3 regions of the Telluria sp. ZT3P26 genome follow, and region 1 is predicted to be linked to each of the others. Evidence: riboswitches for the same ligand, from Rfam matches in the RefSeq annotation. Region 1 holds a riboswitch; each other region holds the start of a gene.

Region 1 (6,391 bases):
ACTTGCCGGAGCCCGACAAACCCGTGATCACGATCAGCTTGTTGCGCGGCAGGTCGAGGTTGATGTTCTTCAGATTGTGCGTGCGGGCACCACGAATGCGAATTTCTTCCATTAAGTTGGGCAGACTTTCTATTAGTTTATGTGGGCCACCGTGGCGGAGCCGCGAACGCTAAGCGACCGGGTCAGCGGGCCAATCGGGGAGAACCCGTTAGTGTAGCTGGTTTTTGTGACGGCTGTATATTTGTCCAGTGGTTCTAATGTGCGCCTTGCCGGATCGGCAAGCGCATCCGGGTGGCGCGATGGCCTGGACAACGACATGTCCGCCGTATGTGGGTCGCCCTCTGAACGGTTCAATGACAAAGCGTTCAGATTCGTAAAATAAATTTCCCTGCCGAGCTGTGGATGAGGTCGGGTTGACAACAAAATCGACGGGATGACGCTGCGTTACGGCTGATGGATTTCAACAAATTGTTGTGGCAAATCCGGGCGCCGGCCTCATAATAGTGCGCTGTACCACCACGTTCCCTGACGCCTAGAAGCATGCAGAGTCAGGGCTGATCATACCCAGCAGGAGTAATCAAATGGCATCAGTTAACAAGGTCATCATCGTCGGCAACCTCGGCCGCGACCCAGAAGTGCGCTACATGCCGAGCGGCGACGCCATCGCGAACATCGCGGTCGCCACCTCGTACAAATCCAAAGACCGCAACACCGGTGAGCAAAAAGAGCTGACCGAGTGGCACCGTATTTCGTTCTTTGGCCGCCTGGCCGAGATCGTCGCGCAATACCTGAAAAAAGGTTCGTCGGTCTACGTCGAAGGCCGTCTGCAGACCCGCAAGTACACCGACAAGGACGGCATCGAGCGCTATGCAACCGACGTCATCGCTGAAAACATGCAGATGCTGGGCGGTCGCCAGGGCATGGGCGGCGACGGCGGCGGTATGGGCGGCGGTATGGGCGGTGGCGGCATGGACGACGACTACTCGGCGCCACAGCAGCCACGCCAGCAAGCGCCACGTCAGGCGCCACCGGCACCGGCAGCACGTCCGCAGCCGAAGCCGGCGCCGAACTTCTCGGATATGGATGACGACATTCCGTTCTAAGACTGAATGTTGTTGGAGCGATCAAAGCGCCGTGGGTCTGTGACTCACGGCGCTTTTTTGTGCCCTCGCTATATGGAGTTTTCGATCAAGGAACTAAAAAGCCGCCTGCACAATAGCGCCACTGTACGCCCCGCAACCATTTCAGCCCATCAGTTCCGAAATCTCGATCAGATTCAGATCCGGATCACGCACATACACCGAGCGGATCTTGCCGGTGGCCCCAGTCCGATCGACCGGCCCTTCGACAATGGGCCAGTCGCAGCTGCCCAGATGCGCAATGACCTGATCGAGCGGCACCGAGGCAATGAAGCACAGATCCAGCGCCCCCGGCACCGGCAGGTGCGCCTTCGGCTCGAACTCGGCGCCACGCTGATGCAGGTTGATCTTCTGGTTGCCGAATCTGAAGGCGATGCGCCCCGCGCCAAAGGTTTCCAGACGCATGCCCATGACCTCCGTATAAAAGTGCTTCGTCGCATCGAGGTCGGTGCACGTCAGCACCAGGTGGTCGAGATGGGAAATCATGACAGGCGGTCCTTGAATGAAGTTGATTACAACTCGGTGCGCAACTCGAACAACTCCGGGAACAGCACGACATCGAGCATCTTGCGCAGATACCCCACGCCGTCCGTGCCGCCCGTGCCCGTCTTGAATCCGATCACGCGCTGCACCGTCGTCACATGCCGGAAGCGCCACAAGCGAAACGCTGTCTCGATATCCACCAGCTTCTCACCCAGCTCATACAGCGGCCAGTACTGGTCAGTGTCGCGATACACGACCATCCACGCCGCCTTCACCGACGGATCCGACCGCGTCGCCTGATGCCACGGCCCGGCAAGCCGCGCCGCATCCACCGCTAGCCCGCTGCGCGCCAGCACCATGATCGCTTCGTCGTACAGCGATGGTTTATCCAGCACGCCCTGCAGCGCCGCATGCGCTTCAGGCTTGTGCTGGTGCACCTGCAAATGTGTGACGTTCTTGTTCCCCAAGATGAATTCGATCTCGCGATACTGGTGCGACTGGAACCCCGATGACGCGCCCAGGTACGGACGGATCGCCGTGTACTCGGGCGGCGTCATCGTCGCCAGCACATCCCATGCATGCACGAGCTGGTTCATGATCGCAGCGACGCGGGCCAGCATCTTCATCGCCGCCGGCAGCTGGCCCCGCGCGATGTTGTCGCGCGCGCCGTGCAGCTCGTGCAGCATCAGCTTCATCCACAGTTCGCTGGTCTGGTGCTGGACGATGAACAGCAGCTCGTTATGCTCGGGCGACAGCGGATGCTGGGCGTTGAGGATCGTGTCGAGCGACAGGTAGTCGCCGTAGCTCATGTCCTTGCTGAAATCGAGCTTGGCGCCATGGTAGCCGGGCTGCGAGACAGGGCAGCCACCCACATCGGCGTTGCTGGCGGACGAATCCGGGGTAACAGGGCAGGGCATCGTGTCCTCTTTTGAAAATCGCTCAGGTCACCGCAGTGCGCTTGGCATCGACCTGATAGTCGCTGCGGTCCAGGATATCCTTGAGCACCATCACCGCCTGCCACACATCGTCATATCCCGTGTACAGCGGCGTAAAGCCAAAGCGCATCACCTGCGGCTCGCGGTAGTCGCCGATCACACCGCGCGCGATCAGGGCCTGCATCACTGCGTAGCCATGCGGATGCGTCACGCTCACCTGGCTGCCACGGTCCGCATGAGTGCGCGGCGTGATCAGTTCCAGTGGATGCGCGGCGCATTCCTGCTCAAGCAGCGCCAGGAACAGGTCCGACAGGGCGAGAGACTTCTTGCGCAGCGCCGCCATCGTCACGTCCTGGAACACGGCCAGCCCGCATTCGATCAGCGCCAGCGCCACCACCGGCTGCGTGCCGCACATCGCGCGCTTGATGCCGGCCACCGGCGCGAACGCCGGCTGCATCGCGAACGGCTGGCGGTGCGCCCACCAGCCGGTGAGCGGCTGCGTGAACTGCGCGTGATGGCGCTGCGGCACCCAGATGAAGGCGGGCGCGCCCGGGCCGCCGTTGAGGAATTTGTAGGTGCAGCCCACCGCGAAGTCGGCGTTTGCGCCATTCAGGTCGACCTCCACTGCACCGGCCGAATGGGCCAGGTCCCAGATCGCCAGCGCGCCGGCGGCGTGGATCTGCGCCGTGATCGTCGTCATGTCGAGCATGCGCCCGGTGCGGTAGTTCACGTGCGTGAGCATCACCACCGCCACCTGGGCGCCGGCGTCGCCTTCGAGGGCGGCCGGCAGGTCGGCCCAGCTGTCGAGCAGGCGCAGCTCGTAGCCGCGTTCGAGCCAGCCGATCAGGCCTTCGGCCATGTAGATATCGCTCGGGAAGTTGTCACGCTCGGTGAGGATGATGCGGCGGGCGGCGTGCGCCGGTGCGTCGGCCTGCATCTTGAGCGACGCGGCCAGCGCCTTGAACAGGTTCACCGAGGTCGAATCGGTGACCACCACTTCATCGGCTGCGGCGCCGATCAGCGGCGCGATCAGGGTGCCCAGGCGCTGCGGCAGGTCGTACCAGCCGGCCGTGTTCCAGCTGCGGATCAGGTCATTGCCCCATTCGGCGGCGATCACGTCCTGCGCGCGTTGCAGGGCTGCGCGGGGGCGGGCGCCGAGCGAATTGCCGTCGAGGTAAATCACGCCGTCCGGCAGCGCAAAGGCATTGCGCTGGGGAGCCAGCGGATCGGCCGCGTCGAGGGCCAGGCAGTCTTGTCGTGTGATCATGTGAACGGTCGCGAAGAAGTAGTGGGTGCCGGCCTGGCCGGACGATACCGCCATTCTAGGCTAGGGAAGCACTGATTTATTCTGGGGGATGGAATTGGCTGCGGAAAAAGCCGCAATGCAAGGCGCAAATCGCAGCAATAGCGAGCTATTGCGAGAATTTGCAACGCCGCAGGGTGGCTATTTTCCGTGCCAAGTCCGCCCCCATGAATTAATCAGTGCTTCCCTAGAGGCCAAAGAATGCGGTGACAGTGACGCACCCTGGCTGTAGAATCGCGCCCAATCAAGTGAATGGTGCCGTCCTGCTCGTCTGCAGGAAGGTGAAACGGGAAGCCGGTGACGTGTGCGAATCCATCGCACGCCAGTCCGGCGCAGCCCCCGCTGCTGTATGCCTGACGACCCTCGTCGAACGCCACTGTGCCCCGTGCACGGGAAGGCAGGACCCGGGAAGGATGACGGCAAGCCAGAAGACCGGCCAATCACGATGCATTGCGTACGTCCCGGGGTGTGGGCGTGCCTGTTGGTAGTTCGTCGTTCCTTTTTTGTTGCCATCGCGGTCGCGTCAGCGTTCGTGCGCGCGTGCGCATGGCTTGCTGCGCCCAGCGTGGAAGGAAGACGTCTGCCCGTTGTCATGCGCGCCCTGGCGCGCAGCTGAAAGGTCGACGTTCACATGAACACTGCTTCGCTTGCCCGCGCCTGTACTGCGCTGGTGCTTCTGCTCGCGTCCCTGCTTGCCTGCGCCCACAGCCACGCCACCACCATGTTCGCCGTGGTCACCGAGCGCGCCGCGCCGGGCGCGATCGAGGCCGCCCACCGCCACTTGGCCAGCCACCCGCGCGACCGGATTCAGTTGCGCACACCGGCCCAATTGATGGCCGCCAGCGAGCGCGAAGTGGGCCAGTGGATAACCGGCGCCGACACGGTGCTGGCGGTGTCGCTGTTCGGCGATCCGGCGCGCCGCATGAAGGATGCGCTGGCGCGCCACGCCAAGCCAGGCACCGCGGTGCTGGCCTTCAATGGCGAAGCAAGCCTGAACCTGATGACGCGCGCCGCGCACGGCAGCCTGGCCGGTTTCGCGCCCGAGCTGCTGCGCGAACTCGCAGCCGAAGCGCCAGCGGCGGCCGCGCTGCAGGCGGCAGAGGCGAATCCCGCGGCGCGCCACTGGCTCGCGGCGCGGCGCGTCTGGCAAGCCGGCGGCGTGGACAACACCACGGCCCTCATCACCCATCTGCTGCATCCATCGACATCACTGGGCGCCCCGCTGCCCGAGCCAACGTTGCGCCTGCGCGTCGGCCAGAACGAGCTGCAGGACGCCGCTGCCTGGGGCAACGCCGCCAAGCTGGGTCTGAAGGACCGCCCGACCGTCGTCGTGCTCGACCTGGCGAACATGGATGGCATGGTGCCCGCCGCGCTGTGCCGCCGCATCGAAGAGCAGGGCCAGGCCTGCGTGCAGCTGCTCACGCGCTGGGGCGGTGCCTCGCGCGAAGCGCTGGTGCGCCTGCCCGAGCTGATCGCGCCGGCGAAGCCGGCGGCGCTGGTGGTGCTGCAGGACTTCGTCGTCGGCGCCGCCGAAGGGCGCGAAGTCGTCAGCGAAGCCTTCAAACGCCTCGATATTCCCGTGTTCAAGGCGATCCGCCTGTCGGACCGCACCGCGATCCAGTGGCAGCTCTCGCCCGATGGCCTGCCGCCGGATTCGGTCCAGTACCGCGTCGCGCTGCCCGAACTGCAGGGCATCGGCCAGCCGATGGTGGTGGCGGCGCTGGGCCAGTCGCAGCGCGACCGTCTGACCGGTATCGAGAACCGCCCACCGGTGCTGCTGCCGGCCGAAGTCGATCGCATGACGGCGCGCGTGAGCCGCTGGCTGGCGCTGCGCGCCAGGCGCAACGCCGACAAGCGCGTCGCGATGGTCTATTACAACCACCCGCCGGGCCGCCAGAACATCGGCGCCGACAACCTGAATGTGCCGGCGTCGCTGTTCGACATGCTGCATGCGCTGAAAGCCGCCGGCTACACGGTCGGCGACCTGCCGGCCACGCCCGAAGCGCTGCTTGACATGATCATGGCGCACGGCGTGAACCTGCCCGAGGACCGCGCCGCGCTGCGCGAAATGAGCGGTGTGGTGAACAGCGTCAGCGCGGCCGACTACGCGCGCTGGTTCGCGACGCTCGCACCGCGCGTGCAGGGCGAGATGAAGGACGGCATGCTGGGCCGCCTGCATGCCGACGTGCTGGTCGCCGAAGCGCAGGGCGAGCGCGCGCCGGGCCGCAAGCAGGCCGAGACGATCATCAAGGAATTGCTGCACCTGGTCGAGGGTGTCGACCATCCGCAGCGCGTGCAGGCCACGCGCGACCTGCATGCGCTCGAAGACGGCTACCGCGCCTGCCTCGACGACAGTAAACCCAGTCCATGCAAGGCGCTCGCACCACTGTACCGGCGCCTGATCGGCTACGGCATCGAAGGCATGCGCGGCTGGGGCCCGGCGCCGGGCAAGGTGATGGTCGACAGCGGCAAGCTGCTGGTGCCGGGCCTCACGTTCGGCAATGTGTTCATCGGCCCGCAGCCGCCGCGCG
Region 2 (6,391 bases), on a different contig from region 1:
AGTACCGCCAGCACCGGAATCCCGAACGCGCGCGCCAGGTCGGCGCTCGATGGCGTGCCGTCGTACAGGCCCATCACACCTTCGACGAGGATTGCGTCGGCCTCCGCAGCAGCGGCCTGCAGGCGCTGGCGGCAGGCTTCAGGGCCGACCATCCACAGATCCAGATTGTGGACCGGCGTGCCGCATGCGCTTTCCAGCATTACCGGATCGACGAAGTCGGGCCCGCATTTGAACACGCGTACGCGCTTGCCCATACGGATCAAACGCCGCGCCAGCGCAGCCGTGACGGTGGTCTTGCCCTGGCCGGACGCCATTGCCGCCACCAGCACCACGCGCGCACCGGGATGCGCGCTCATTACCACTCCGTCCCGGCCTGGGCGCCGATCCCCGCCTTGAACGCGTGCTTGACGACATTCATTTCAGTGACGGTGTCGGCAACCGCCACCAGTTCGGGCGGCGCGCCACGGCCCGTGATCACCACGTGCTGCATGGTCGGGCGGTCGAGCAGGTCGGCAATCACGGTATGCACGTCGACATACCCGTATTTGAGCGCGATATTCAGTTCGTCCAGCACCACCATGCCGATGGTCGGATCGGACAGGAACTGCTTGGCCAGCGCCCACGCCTCGGTCGCTTTCTCGATGTCGCGCTCGCGGTTCTGGGTTTCCCAGGTATAGCCTTCGCCCATCGCATGGAAGCGCACTTCGTCGGGGAAGCGGCGCAGGAAGGTTTCTTCGCCGGTCGACAGCGCACCCTTGATGAACTGGACCACGCCGACCTGCATGCCGTGACCCAGCGCGCGCGCCACCATGCCGAACGCGCTCGAGCTTTTGCCTTTACCGTTGCCGGTATTGACGATGATGATGCCGATCTCCTTGTCGGCCGACGCGATCTTTGCGTCGATGATGGCTTTCTTGCGCTCCATGCGCACGCGATGGCGTTCGTTCAGCGCAGCGGTTTGTTCGGGAGTCATGTCGTTCATGCGGAATCCTCTTGAGGGATGAAGATGCGGCGGCCGTGATGTTCGATCATCTCGATCGGGTGGCCGAGGTAGTCGCCCAGCAGCGCGCTCTGCATGGTCTGTTCGTTGGTGCCTGCATGCCAGCGGCCATCGCCCATCAGCAGCAGCACGTGGGTCGAGATGCGCGAAGCCAGGTTCAGGTCATGGCCGATCATGACCACGGTGCGATTCTGCTCGCGGCACAGGCGCGCAAGCAGACCCATGACGCTCACCTGGTGCGCCAGGTCGAGCGCATTGGCTGGCTCGTCGAGCAGCAGCAGCGGTGTTTGCTGGGCCAGCAGGGCGGCAATCGCCACGCGCTGGCGCTCGCCGCCGGACAGCGTGCGCACGTCGCGCGCCGTCAGGTCACTTACGTCCATCGACGCCAGGGCTTCCAGCGCAACCTGATGGTCGTCGCTGCCTTCCCAGTAGCGGTTGGCGTGGTACGGGTGGCGCGCCGAGAGCACGCTCTCGAGCACCGTGTAGGCAAAGGCATCGTGGCGCGACTGGGCGAGAAAGGCGCGTTCGCGCGCCAGGTCGGTCAGCGGCCAGGCCGCCAGGGCGCGTCCGCCGATGTGGACCGCGCCGCCGTCGGGCTGGTGCAAGCCTGCCAGCGTGCGCAGCAAGGTGCTCTTGCCGGCGCCGTTGCGGCCGATGATGCTCCAGCATTCGCCCGGTTGCGCGGCCCAGTTCAGGCCCTGCACCAGGGTGCGCCCGACGATGGCCAGGCGCAGGTCGTGGGTGGCGATGACGGTCATTTGCGCATGCGGTGCAGTTGGTACAGGAAGACCGGCGCACCGATCATTGCCGTGATGGCGCCGACCGGCAGCTGCTGCGGCGCGACGATTGTGCGCGCCAGCGTATCGCACAGCACGAGGAACGCGCCGCCGCTCAGGACGACGGCAGGAATCAGCACGCGGTGGTCAGGGCCGAAGGCGAAGCGGCAGGCGTGCGGCACGATCAGGCCGACGAAGCCAATCGAACCGGCGCTGGTGACGGCGCTCGCCGTGAGCAGCGCCGACACGAAGAACAGGCCCTTGCGCAGCGCACTCACACGCACGCCCAGCGTGACGGCGTTTTCTGCGTGCAGCGCGACCATGTTCATGGCGCGCGCGCTGCGCATGGCAAACAGCAGCGCGCCGACCAGCACGATCCACGGCGCCAGGCGCAGCGGCGCGCCGGCCAGGTCGCCGATCAGCCAGAAGATCATGCTGCGCAGGCGTCCTTCGGGCGCGATCGACAGCATGAGGGTGACGAGCGAGCCGCACAGTGCCGAGACGATCACGCCGGTCAGCAGAAGCATCGAGGCGCCACCTTCGGCGGCCTGGCCGCTGCGCAGATCGCGCCGCGCCAGCACGTACAGCAGCAGGGCGACGCCGACGGCGCCAACCAGCGCGGCCGCATCGACCATCAGCGTGGATGCCATGAGCAGCAAGGCGAGGAGGGCGCCGACCGAGGCGCCGGACGAGACGCCCAGCACATACGGGTCGGCGAGGGGATTGCGTAACAGCGCCTGCATCATCAGGCCGGCCAGGGCGAGGGCGCCGCCGGTGGCAAAGGCCACCAGCGCGCGGCTGGCGCGCAGGTCGAGCAGGGATGCGGACAGGGATTCGGGTTGGCCGCTGGCCAACTGGCGCAGGGCGTCGGGGATGTCGCTGAGCGGCACGCGGATGGAACCGGTCATGCCCGAGAACAGCAGGGTGGCGATGGCCAGGACCAGCATGGCGCCGACGATGAGCGTGGCGCGTTGGCGTAATGGCGGGACGGGTGCTTGCATGCGGGCCCTGATAGTTGATCGATGCCCGCGGCGCGTGCGCCGCGGGCGGAAAATGCCAGCTTAACGGATGCCGTAGCGCAGCGACGCGAACCAGGTGCGGCCGCTGGTGCCGTAGTTGCGCGCCACTTCGTAATTCTTGTCCGCGACGTTGTTCACGCGCAGCAGCAAGGACCAGTCGGGCGTGAACTGGTACGTGGTGTACAGGTTCAGCAAGCCGTAGCCGCCCAGGCGGCTGGTATTGGGCGCGTTGTCGAAACGGTCGCCCGACACGGTCAGCTCGGCGCCGCTTTTCAGCTGGCCCATCACGTAATCGGCCGCGAAGTTGGCGTGTTTCTTCGCGCGGCGCGCCAACTGGCGGCCGGTGGTATCGTCGCGCGGATCCTGCCAATCGAGGCTGGCGCGCAGGTTCACGTCCATCAGGCGCGTGCTGCCCGCCAGCGAGAAGCCTTCGAGCGTCGCTTCGTTGACGTTGTAGGCGCAGCTGCGGTTGACACCGTCCGGGCATGGCGTGCTCGATACGATCATGTCGGTCAGGCGATTGTGGAAGTACGTGGCGTCGAGGTTGTAGCCGTTGCCGTCGTAGCGCAGGCCCACTTCACGGTTGCGGCCTTTTTCCGGCTTGTTCGTCGCCAGGCCGTAGCCCGGGAAGTACAGTTCGTTGAAGGTCGGGGCGCGGAAGCTCGTGCCGATGCTGGCGGTGGCGCGCAGGCCGTTGCCGAACTCGTAGCCGTAGCCGGCGGCGCCCGTGTTCTGGCTGCCGTAGACCGAGCGGTCCTGGCGCGCACTGACGTCGAACAGGTGATTGGCGCGCTTGGCCGAATACGCCGCTGCATACGAATTGGTGATGCGCGTCTTGCGCATCGACGCCACTTCTTCCTTGCGGTGGTTGAACAGCAGCTGCAGCGTGTCCTGGCCGATGGCGACGTTGTTCTGCCACGAGAATTCGTTCTGCTCGGTGTCGATCTGGCTGGCGCCGCTGGCCGTGGCGTTGCTGAAGCTGCCCGACTTGTCTTCCGAACGCGCGTACTGCACGGTGCTGCGCCAGTTCGGCAGGATCTGGTTGGTCATGTAGACAGCGGCGGTATTGATGTCCGAGTCGCTGTGCACATCGTAGCTGCCGGAACCGCTGGCGTCGTACTGGCTGTACGTGCGGCTGGCCAGGAACTGGGCGCCGATCTCGTGACCCGGCGCGAGCGCCATCGACACACGACCATTGGCGTTGCGGCGGCGGTAGCCGTCTTCGTCGGCGTTGTAGCCTGACGCGCCGGGGCGCGTGGACGAGAAGCCGTCGGATTCTTCGTAGCCGGCGCCGAAGGCATAGCTGATGGCATTCGGGCCGCCGCTGCTGCCAAAGATGCCCGCATCGCCCTGCAGCGTCGCGTTGCTGCCCGCGCCGATCGAACCGGTGACGACAGGTGTACCTTCGCCCTTGCGGGTAAAGATCTGGATCACGCCGCCGATGGCGTCGGCGCCGTACAGCGTGCTCAGTGGGCCGTAGACGATTTCGATGCGATCGATGGCGCCCAGCGGGATGGCGTTCCAGCTGGCGGTGCCGGTGGTGGACGAGCCGATGCGCACGCCGTCGAGCAACACGACGATCTGGTTGGCGTTTGCGCCGCGCACATAGACGCTGGTGGCCGTGCCGGCCGGGCCGTTGCGCGCGATCTCGATGCCGCGCTGGCGCTGCAGGATGTCGGCCACCGAACCGGCGCCCGAGCGCGCGATTTCTTCGGCGTTGATGACGGTGGTGTCGGCGATCAGGTCCGCCGCGAGTTGCGGCGTGCGGGTGGCGGTGACGACGACGGTATCAGCGACTTCGGCGATGGCGGTGGACGAAATGAGGGCGAGTGCGAGCGACACGGCGGCCGCTTGCCGGCTTACTGGAAAATTCATGAGTGTTTCTTATCAAAGGCATCCCGCCGACGTCCCCGTGGGCTGGATTCAAAGGATCGCGCTGTGCGCGTATCCACCTTTTGGCCGGTATCCGGGCTGACAAGTATGGCCGCCCGACCTTCCCATGCTCAGAAAAGCACAGTGGTATGAGGGGGCGGTTTGCTGCGGGCCCCGAAGAGAGGCTGCAGCACTTGCTTACCGTTGCGGGGGCAGCACGCGTTGGCCCTGTGAAGGGCTTCGTGTTTCCCGTTTAACTGCACCTGCGAACGCAGGTGCGAGCACCAAAACGCGCTCATTATAAGGTGGTTGCCCCGGGCATTGTTATATTTCCAGCACCATCAGGTCGCCGTACCCGATCTGGTGTGGTGTCGATGCCGCACGCAGCGCAGCCTCCCGCAGGGTGCCGCCGCTGGACATGGCGTGCAGCAGGCGCATGGTGCCGGCGTGGCAGATGACGAGTGCCTCGGCGTGCCCCGCGCGCTGCATTTCGGCGAGGAAGGCGGCCACGCGCATGGCCACCTGGAGGACGTTTTCGCCGCCGCCGGGGCGGTACTCGAGCAGGTCGGCGCTCCAGGCGTCGATCTCGTCCCGGGCGATGTCGTCCCACTGGCGCAGCTCCCAGGCGCCAAAGTCCATCTCGGCCAGGCGCGCATCGAACACCGGCGCGGTTGACAGCTGCTGCGCCAGCACGGCGCTGCGTTGCAACGGGCTGGCGTAGACCGGCATGGCGCCGGGCAGGTTCTGACCATGCAGCGCCGCCAGCACGCGTGCGGTGTCCGTGTCCTGCGCCGGCAGGTCGGTGCGGCCGTAGCAGTACCCGGGCGGTACGACCGGTTTCGGGTGGCGCACGAGGTACAGGCGCATCAGGCCAGCGCGCCGCGGCCGAGCGTAGCCAGCACCGCGATATAGATCGCCACTTCGGCCAATTGCTGCACGGCGCCGAGACAGTCGCCCGTATAGCCCTGCAGCCGGCGCGTGAATGTGCGGGCCAGCCAGCGCGTGGCCAGCAAGGCCGCGAACAGCGCCGCGCCAATCGCGGCCAGGTCGAGCAGACCGATGGCCAGCAGCGCGAGCGCCGGCACCAGCACCGTGAGCGTTGCGATCCCGAATTCGTTGCTGCTCATGCGCACCGCCAGCGGCTTGGCCTTGCCTTCCGCACGGGCGTAGTCCATCTGCCAGATCAGGGACGTGGCGGCCAGGCGCGAGAGCGGGTGGGCCAGCAGCAGGGCGCCGATGGCAGTGAGTGGCGGCAGCGTGGCGAGTGCTGCCAGCTTTGCGCCCAGCATGCAGACGATACCGATCGCGCCATACGCACCGACGCGCGAATCCTTCATGATCTCGAGCGCGCGCTCCTTTGTCATCCCGCCGCCCAGGCCATCGCAGGTGTCGGCGAAACCGTCTTCGTGGAAGGCGCCGGTGAGATAGATCGTCGCGGCGGTGGAGAGCACGGCGGCCACTGGCGCTGGCAGCCAATGGGCGGCAATGAAGTAGACGGCCGCGCCGATGGCGCCCACCACGACGCCCACCAGCGGGAAGTAGCGTGATGCGTGATTGAGCCAGGCCGGCTCGAAGCCGACCCAGCGCGGGATCGGTAGCCGCGTGAAGAACTGCAGCGCGATGAAGAACAGGCGCAGCTGGTGGATCATGCCGCGTGCTCGCCGACTTGTCCCGAGACCTGGGCCGATGCGAAGGTCGCCATCTCGCCCAGGAAGTTGGCCGCT
Region 3 (6,391 bases), on a different contig from region 1:
GGCCCGGCCGCGACGCCTGCCGGCATCAACAAGCAGGCGGTCAACTGGGACGGGCGCAGCAGCATCGCGTCGCAAAGCGGCCGCGTGCGCGATGCGCTCGACTGCTTCTGTACGGGCCAGAACTGGTGCTATATCGCCGCCTATAGCGCGGGCGACCTGCTGCTCGGCTACACGCTGGCCAATTACGGCGGCTCGGCGCGCGCCGTGACGAATGCCGGCGCGAACGCCAGCGGCGTGTGCGTTGCCAGTGGCGGCGTGCAGACGGGCTGGAACCTCAAATGGGTGCGCGTCGCGGCCGGCGCGGCGGGCGGCTCCGAGCTCGCCAACGCCGGCGCCTGGACCACCTCCGAGCCACTCGTGCAAGACCTCAAGACCAGCACCGCGCGCGCCATGTACAACCACAATGACACCCGCAACGTCTGGTTCTATCGCTACGCCGGCGCGCGCGGCACCGCGTACTCGTTCCTGTTGCCGGGCCAGGACGACGAGGTCGTGGCCTATCACAGCAGCGGCGGCGTGGCCGGCAATGCGGGCCGCGCGCTGTGCAATCCGGGTGACTGGCTGTGCGATGACCTGCGCCTGGGCACCGCGCCCAACCAGGGCGGCAGTGTCAAGTGGAGCTGGCATTCGGTCGTGTTCCGCGACGACGGTGAACGCTTCAATCACTATGGCGACGGTAACTGGGCCGGTGTCATCGGGGTCGTGCGTGAGGCGATGGTCGATACGGCCAATTAGGTCGCGACCGGCCTGGCTGGCGCTGGTCGTCACCGGTGCGCTCTTGGTCGGGCTGTTCTGGCAGCCGGACGATCCGGCGCTGCCGGTGGCTGCACCGGCGCCACCGGCCGACCTGCATTTTTTCGGTCCGGTGCCGGTTGTGCACCCTGCCGGCGAAGACGCTAGCGTGCGCCGGCGTCAGCTTGCCGGACAGGTTCGATTGACGCAGCATACCTATTGCAGCTACCTGCAGCACACGCGCTACCCGCACACATCGCGCCCGGCCGCGCAGCATCCCGACCAGCTGTATCCGAACCAGCCGGTCCGCGAATCGAATCCGATGCGGGTCGATGGTGGCGACAGCGACCCGGCCGTGCTGGTGCAGACCATGCAATCGCGCGTCTACCTGGCGGCGGGCGAGACAGTCGAATTTTCGCTGCGCGCTCTTGACGCGCACGGCGCCGCACTGCCTCTGGTGGTCACGCGTGCGCTGGCCCAGGGGATGGTTGCGCAGGGAGCTCGCCCCGCGCCGCGCATCACGCTGGCGTTCTCGCAGGAAGACGGCGGCGACTGGCGCGCCACGTTCGCGCCGCAAGCGGGCGCCCTCGCGGGCTTTCACGGCACCATCCGTAGTGAAGTGCGCTTCAGCGCGGCTGGCCGCGCGGGTGTCGTGTTGTTCGATGTGATCCATTCGCCCGAGTTGCCCGCCATCTGGACGGGCGCAGCGCATGAAACGATCGGCCCGGACGCGCTCGAATTCACGCTCCCGCTCGACGTACGCCTGGCTGGCCGCTACGTGGTCAGCGGCCGCATCGACGATGCGCTGGGCCGCCCGTTCGCACTGGCGAGCTTCAACGAGTTGCTGGGGCAGGGCACGCAGGCGGTAGCGTTGCGCGTGCATGGCAAGCTTCTGCACGACGCCGACCCTGCGCCGTCACTGCCGCTGGTGCTGCGCGATGTCGAAGGTTATCTGCTGCGCGAGAATACCGATCCGGACCGGCTGCTGCTGGCGCGCCGCGAGGGGCTCGTGCTGGTCAGCCGCACGCTGTCGCTGGCCGGCGTACCCGATAGCGAGTGGCAGAGCGAGGAGCGCAGCCGCTACCTGGCCGAGTATGCAAGAGACCGCATGGCGGCGCGCGAGCGCCTGGCGGCGTTCGATCCGGTGGCCACCTTGCCGCCCGCCGGATGCAGCGCGCCAGGGCTGGTTCAGTAAGGCACCAGCGGCAACTCGACCAGCGCGGACACCGCGATGGCACAGCACAGCAAGCCGACGCCATACCAGCGCACCATCGATCGTTTCAGTCTGTCCCGTGCGCGCATATGTCGTCTCCGCTGCGTCCTGCCACCCCGCGTGGCCAAGGGCCAGTGTGCACGGCGAATATGTCAACAGTGTTGCAACGGCTCAACGTCGTGCAGAAGAGAAAGGGCAGCTGTGGCGGGTTCGCGACGCCAGCGCGCGCCACCAGCGTAAAATAGCACCTTGAACGAAAGATAAAGAAAGCAACAGCATGTCGATACAATGGTTCCCGGGCCACATGAACGCGGCCAAGAAGGAAGCGGCCGAGCAGATGGAGAACATCGATCTGGTGATCGAAGTCCTCGATGCACGCCTGCCCGAGGCGAGCTGCAACCCACTGGTGGACCAGCTGCGCAAGTTCCGCCAGCGTCCCAGCCTCAAGATCCTGAACAAGATCGACCTGGCCGATCCGGTCGCCACCGCCGCCTGGAAAGCCTATTACGATGCACAGGAAGGCGTCACGGCCTACCCGATGACGACCAAGAAACCGGCCGACGTCGCCCGCATCCCCGATCTGGCCCTGTCGCTGGCGCCGCACCGCGGCGTGCCGACGAAACCGCTGCGCATCATGATCATGGGCATTCCCAACGTCGGCAAATCGACGTTGATGAACGCGCTGCTGAAAAAACGCGTGGCCAAGGTGGGCGACGAGCCGGCCGTGACCAAGGTCCAGCAGCGCCTGTACCTGAACAAGAACGTGGTCCTGGTCGACACGCCCGGCATGCTGTGGCCAAAGATCGCCATGGCCACCGACGGCCTGATGCTGGCAGCCAGCCACGCCATTGGCACCAATGCGCTGGTTGAAGAAGAAGTCGCCGAATACCTGGGCGAGCTGCTGCTGCAGCGCTATCCGCACCTGCTGACCGCGCGCTATGGCCTGAAAACCGAGGGCATGGATGGCGTGGGCGTCATCGAAGGCGTGGCGATGCGCCGGGGCTTCCGCGTGCGCGGCGGCGACTACGACTATGAAAAGGCGGCGCACTCGCTGCTGCAGGATTATCGCCAGGGCGCTTTGGGCCGCATCAGCCTGGAAACGCCCGATTCGCGCGCGGCCAGTCTGGCGTTGCACGCGGCCGAAGTGGCCGAGAAAGCCCGTCTGGCCGCCGAGAAGCTGGCTGCCAAGCTCGAAGAGCAGTCGCGCGGCAAGCGCGGCAGCTGACCTGCCAGGGCGCGTGCCGACACGGTATAATCGCGCCGTTTTGGTGCTCTCGCGCGCATTCCGGCGCGCGAAGTTAAACGGGAAACACGACAGGCCTGCGCCACGCGCGGTCCTGGAAGTGTGCTGCCCCCGCAACGGTCGACAAGCGCCGCGTCCGCACATCCTGCGCCGCGGCAGACAATCTCGATAACCACTGTCCGCCGGACAGGAAGGTGAGGGCGTCCCGCTTGCCAGCCCGGATACCGGCCAGGACAGGTGGAAGCGCGACGCGCTTCCTTCGACGCCGGGCTGCGGGGACGCAGCGGGGCGCCCTTTACCGAGAACACACCCATCATGACTTTTGCAGCTCCCGCGCGCCGCGCGCCCCTCGCCGTGGCGTGCGCCTTCGCCGTGTCCACCTTCGCCACCCTCGCCACCGCACAGGAAACGCTGGCGCCTGTCGTCGTCACCGCCGCCCGTTTCCCGGCCACCGCCACACCGATCGGCGCCACCGTGATCACGGCCGACCAGATCCGCACGGCCGGCGTGGCCGACGTGAATGCGGCGATCCGCAAGATCGGCGGCGTCTTCGGTCGCCAGAGCCTGGACGGCTCGCCCGACTTCAGCCTCGACCTGCGTGGTTTCGGCACCAACAGCGCGCAGAACGTGGTGGTGATGGTCGACGGCGTGCGCCTGAATGAAAACGAACTGGCCAGCACGGTACTGTCGGGCATTTCGATCGACACGGTCGAGCGCATCGAGATCACGCGCGGCGGCAGCAGCGTGCTGTACGGCGATGGCGCCACCGGCGGCGTGATCCAGATCTTCACCCGTCGTCCATCGGGCAGCGGCACGCGCGGTTCGCTGTTTGCCGAGGCCGGGCGCTTCGATGCCCGCGACCTGCGCGCCTCGATCGCGCATGGCACCGGCCCGTGGTCGTTCGACGCTGCCGTGACCGACCGCCGCACCGACAACTACCGCGACAACAACCGCTACGAGCAGACGAGCTTCAGCGGCGGCGTGCAGTATGCGTACGCCTCGAACGGCCGTGCTGGCCTGCGCTTCGAGAGCTCGCGCTCGGACTCGCGCCTGCCGGGTTCGTTGACCGACGCGCAGTTCCAGTCGATCCCGACCCAGAGCAGCACGCCGGACGACTTCGGCTCGCTCGACACCGACCGTCTCAGCGCCTTCGTCGAACACCGCATCGGCGCCATCGAACTGGCGGCCGAACTGTCGCACCGCAAGCGCGATGTGAAGTCGACCTACAGCGGGTTCGGTTCGCGTTACGAGTCCGAACAGACCCAGTTCTCGCCGCGCCTGCGCCATACGGCCATGCTCGGCGACAAGCGCAACGAGTTCGTTACCGGTATCGATCTGACCCGTTGGGATCGCCAGGTGACGTCGGGCTTCTCGGCGGGCGACGCGACGCAGGATTCCAACGCCATCTACGTGCGTGACGAACTGACCTGGAATGCGCCGCACAACGCGCGCCTGGCCATCGGCGCGCGCCATGAACGTTTCGACAAGGACTACACCGATCCGCTCGCGTTCACCGCCCCGGAAGACACCGAGCAGTCGGTCAATGCCTTTACGGTCGAAGGCAGCATCGACGTGGCGCCGGAAGTGACCGTGTTTGCCAAGGCCGGCCGCAGCTACCGCATCGCCAATATCGACGAAAATTCGTACCGCTCGAGCGCTGGCGTGCTGGCGCCGCAAACCTCGCGCGACTTCGAATTGGGCGTCGCCTTCGGCAACGATGCGCGCAAGGCCACGGTGCGCGTGTTCCGTCACCGCCTGACGAACGAGATCTTCTTCGATCCGACGCTGGCCGGCGGCTTTGGCGTCAACACCAATCTCGACCCGACCCGGCGCCAGGGCGTCGAACTCGAGGGCAACGCACTCCTGGCGAACAACCTGCGCCTGACCGGCGCCTGGCAGTACGTGCAATCCGAGTTCCGCGACGGGCCGAACGCTGGCCGCGAGATGGTGCTGGTGCCCAAGCACGTCGTGACGACGCGCCTGGCCTGGACGCCAGGCAATGGCCAGACCGCCGATATCGGCGCGCAGTGGGTGGCCAGCCAGCGTTTTGGCGATGACTTCGCCAATAGCTGCAGCGCGCGTGTGCCGTCGTACACGACGGTCGACGCCCGCTATGCGCGCCGCTTTGGCCCATGGGAAGCATCGGTGTCGGGCCTGAACCTGCTCGATCGCCAGCACTACAGCTACGCGTTCAGCTGCCGCAGCGGGATTTACCCGAGCGATGGCCGCCAGATGAAGGTGTCGCTGCGTTACGACTTCTGATCCATGTTCTGCCGGGCGCGGACGGCTGATGTATTTGCATGCATGTTTCAGCGGTAAGCAAATGCAATAAATCGCGCCCTGCAGACAGGGAACGGGCAAAAAGTGGTAATCTCGCGATCGTTCGCTCAATCATATTTGTGGAAGGATGTTATGCGCACTCTGCGTTTTGCCCTCGTTGCTGCCGCCCTGGTTGCCGGTTTCGCCAATGCTTCGCCGACTGATCCACGCGTCGGCTCCGAATACACCGTGCTGGCCGCGCCGCAGCCGACCCAGACCGTCGGCAAGAAGGTCGAAGTCGTCGAATTCTTCGCCTACCACTGCGGCGCCTGCAATGCGTTCGAGCCGACGCTCAATGCATGGATCAAGAAGCAGGGCGACAACATCGTGATGCGCCGCATCCCGCTGCCGTTCCAGGGCCCGAGCGACCCGGAAGCCCGCCTGTTCCTGACGCTCGACGCCATGGGCAAGCTGGAGCAGTACCATGACCGCGTGTTCCGCGCCGTCCACGTCGAGCGCAAGCGCCTGATGAAGGATGACGACATCATCGCCTGGGCAACCTCGAACGGGCTCGACAAGGCCAAGTTCATGGAAGCGTGGAATTCGTTCGGCGTGCAGACCAAGCTCAAGCGTCTGCCGGCCGTTGCCGAAGCGTACAAGGCCAGCAGCACGCCGACCGTCGTCATCGATGGCAAGTACGTCGTGTCGCCGGCCACCGTGGCGCAGTCAAACAAGATCCAGGACATGGGCCAGCTGATGACGGCCACCGGCCAGGTCCTCGATGCACTGGTAACGAAAGCAGCACAGACCAAATGACCAACGACGTCGAACGCGACATCCTCAAGATCTACGAAGGGTCACGGCCCAAAGAGGAAGAGCTGTTTGAGACCAGCCACGTGAACCATCTGGCGTGGTCGCTGGTGGCGATCTTCGCCATGGCGACC

Evidence for each region. A riboswitch is a leader RNA that binds a small molecule or an ion and turns the genes downstream of it on or off. The one in region 1 is predicted to bind cobalamin.
Region 2: another riboswitch for cobalamin. It lies ahead of AC56LN_RS23150 (TonB-dependent receptor domain-containing protein); the one in region 1 lies ahead of AC56LN_RS08225 (cobaltochelatase subunit CobN).
Region 3: another riboswitch for cobalamin. It lies ahead of AC56LN_RS16745 (TonB-dependent receptor); the one in region 1 lies ahead of AC56LN_RS08225 (cobaltochelatase subunit CobN).

Annotation. Positions count from the first base shown of each region.
Region 1 is NZ_JCASII010000002.1:85,168-91,558, reverse strand. It holds gene uvrA (excinuclease ABC subunit UvrA) at 1-112, opposite strand, end outside; gene ssb (single-stranded DNA-binding protein) at 582-1,103, shown strand; gene AC56LN_RS08240 (VOC family protein) at 1,245-1,625, opposite strand; gene kynA (tryptophan 2,3-dioxygenase) at 1,652-2,539, opposite strand; gene kynU (kynureninase) at 2,562-3,824, opposite strand; cobalamin riboswitch at 4,097-4,315, shown strand; gene AC56LN_RS08225 (cobaltochelatase subunit CobN) at 4,492-6,391, shown strand, end outside.
Region 2 is NZ_JCASII010000015.1:6,028-12,418, forward strand. It holds gene AC56LN_RS23130 (cobyrinic acid a,c-diamide synthase CobB) at 1-356, opposite strand, end outside; gene cobO (cob(I)yrinic acid a,c-diamide adenosyltransferase) at 356-982, opposite strand; gene AC56LN_RS23140 (ABC transporter ATP-binding protein) at 979-1,758, opposite strand; gene AC56LN_RS23145 (FecCD family ABC transporter permease) at 1,755-2,777, opposite strand; gene AC56LN_RS23150 (TonB-dependent receptor domain-containing protein) at 2,838-4,670, opposite strand; cobalamin riboswitch at 4,736-4,971, opposite strand; gene AC56LN_RS23155 (histidine phosphatase family protein) at 4,992-5,534, opposite strand; gene AC56LN_RS23160 (adenosylcobinamide-GDP ribazoletransferase) at 5,534-6,316, opposite strand; gene cobT (nicotinate-nucleotide--dimethylbenzimidazole phosphoribosyltransferase) at 6,313-6,391, opposite strand, start outside.
Region 3 is NZ_JCASII010000005.1:60,144-66,534, forward strand. It holds gene AC56LN_RS16730 (hypothetical protein) at 1-735, shown strand, start outside; gene AC56LN_RS16735 (hypothetical protein) at 779-1,927, shown strand; gene ylqF (ribosome biogenesis GTPase YlqF) at 2,223-3,170, shown strand; cobalamin riboswitch at 3,196-3,435, shown strand; gene AC56LN_RS16745 (TonB-dependent receptor) at 3,504-5,450, shown strand; gene AC56LN_RS16750 (thiol:disulfide interchange protein DsbA/DsbL) at 5,601-6,263, shown strand; gene AC56LN_RS16755 (hypothetical protein) at 6,260-6,391, shown strand, end outside.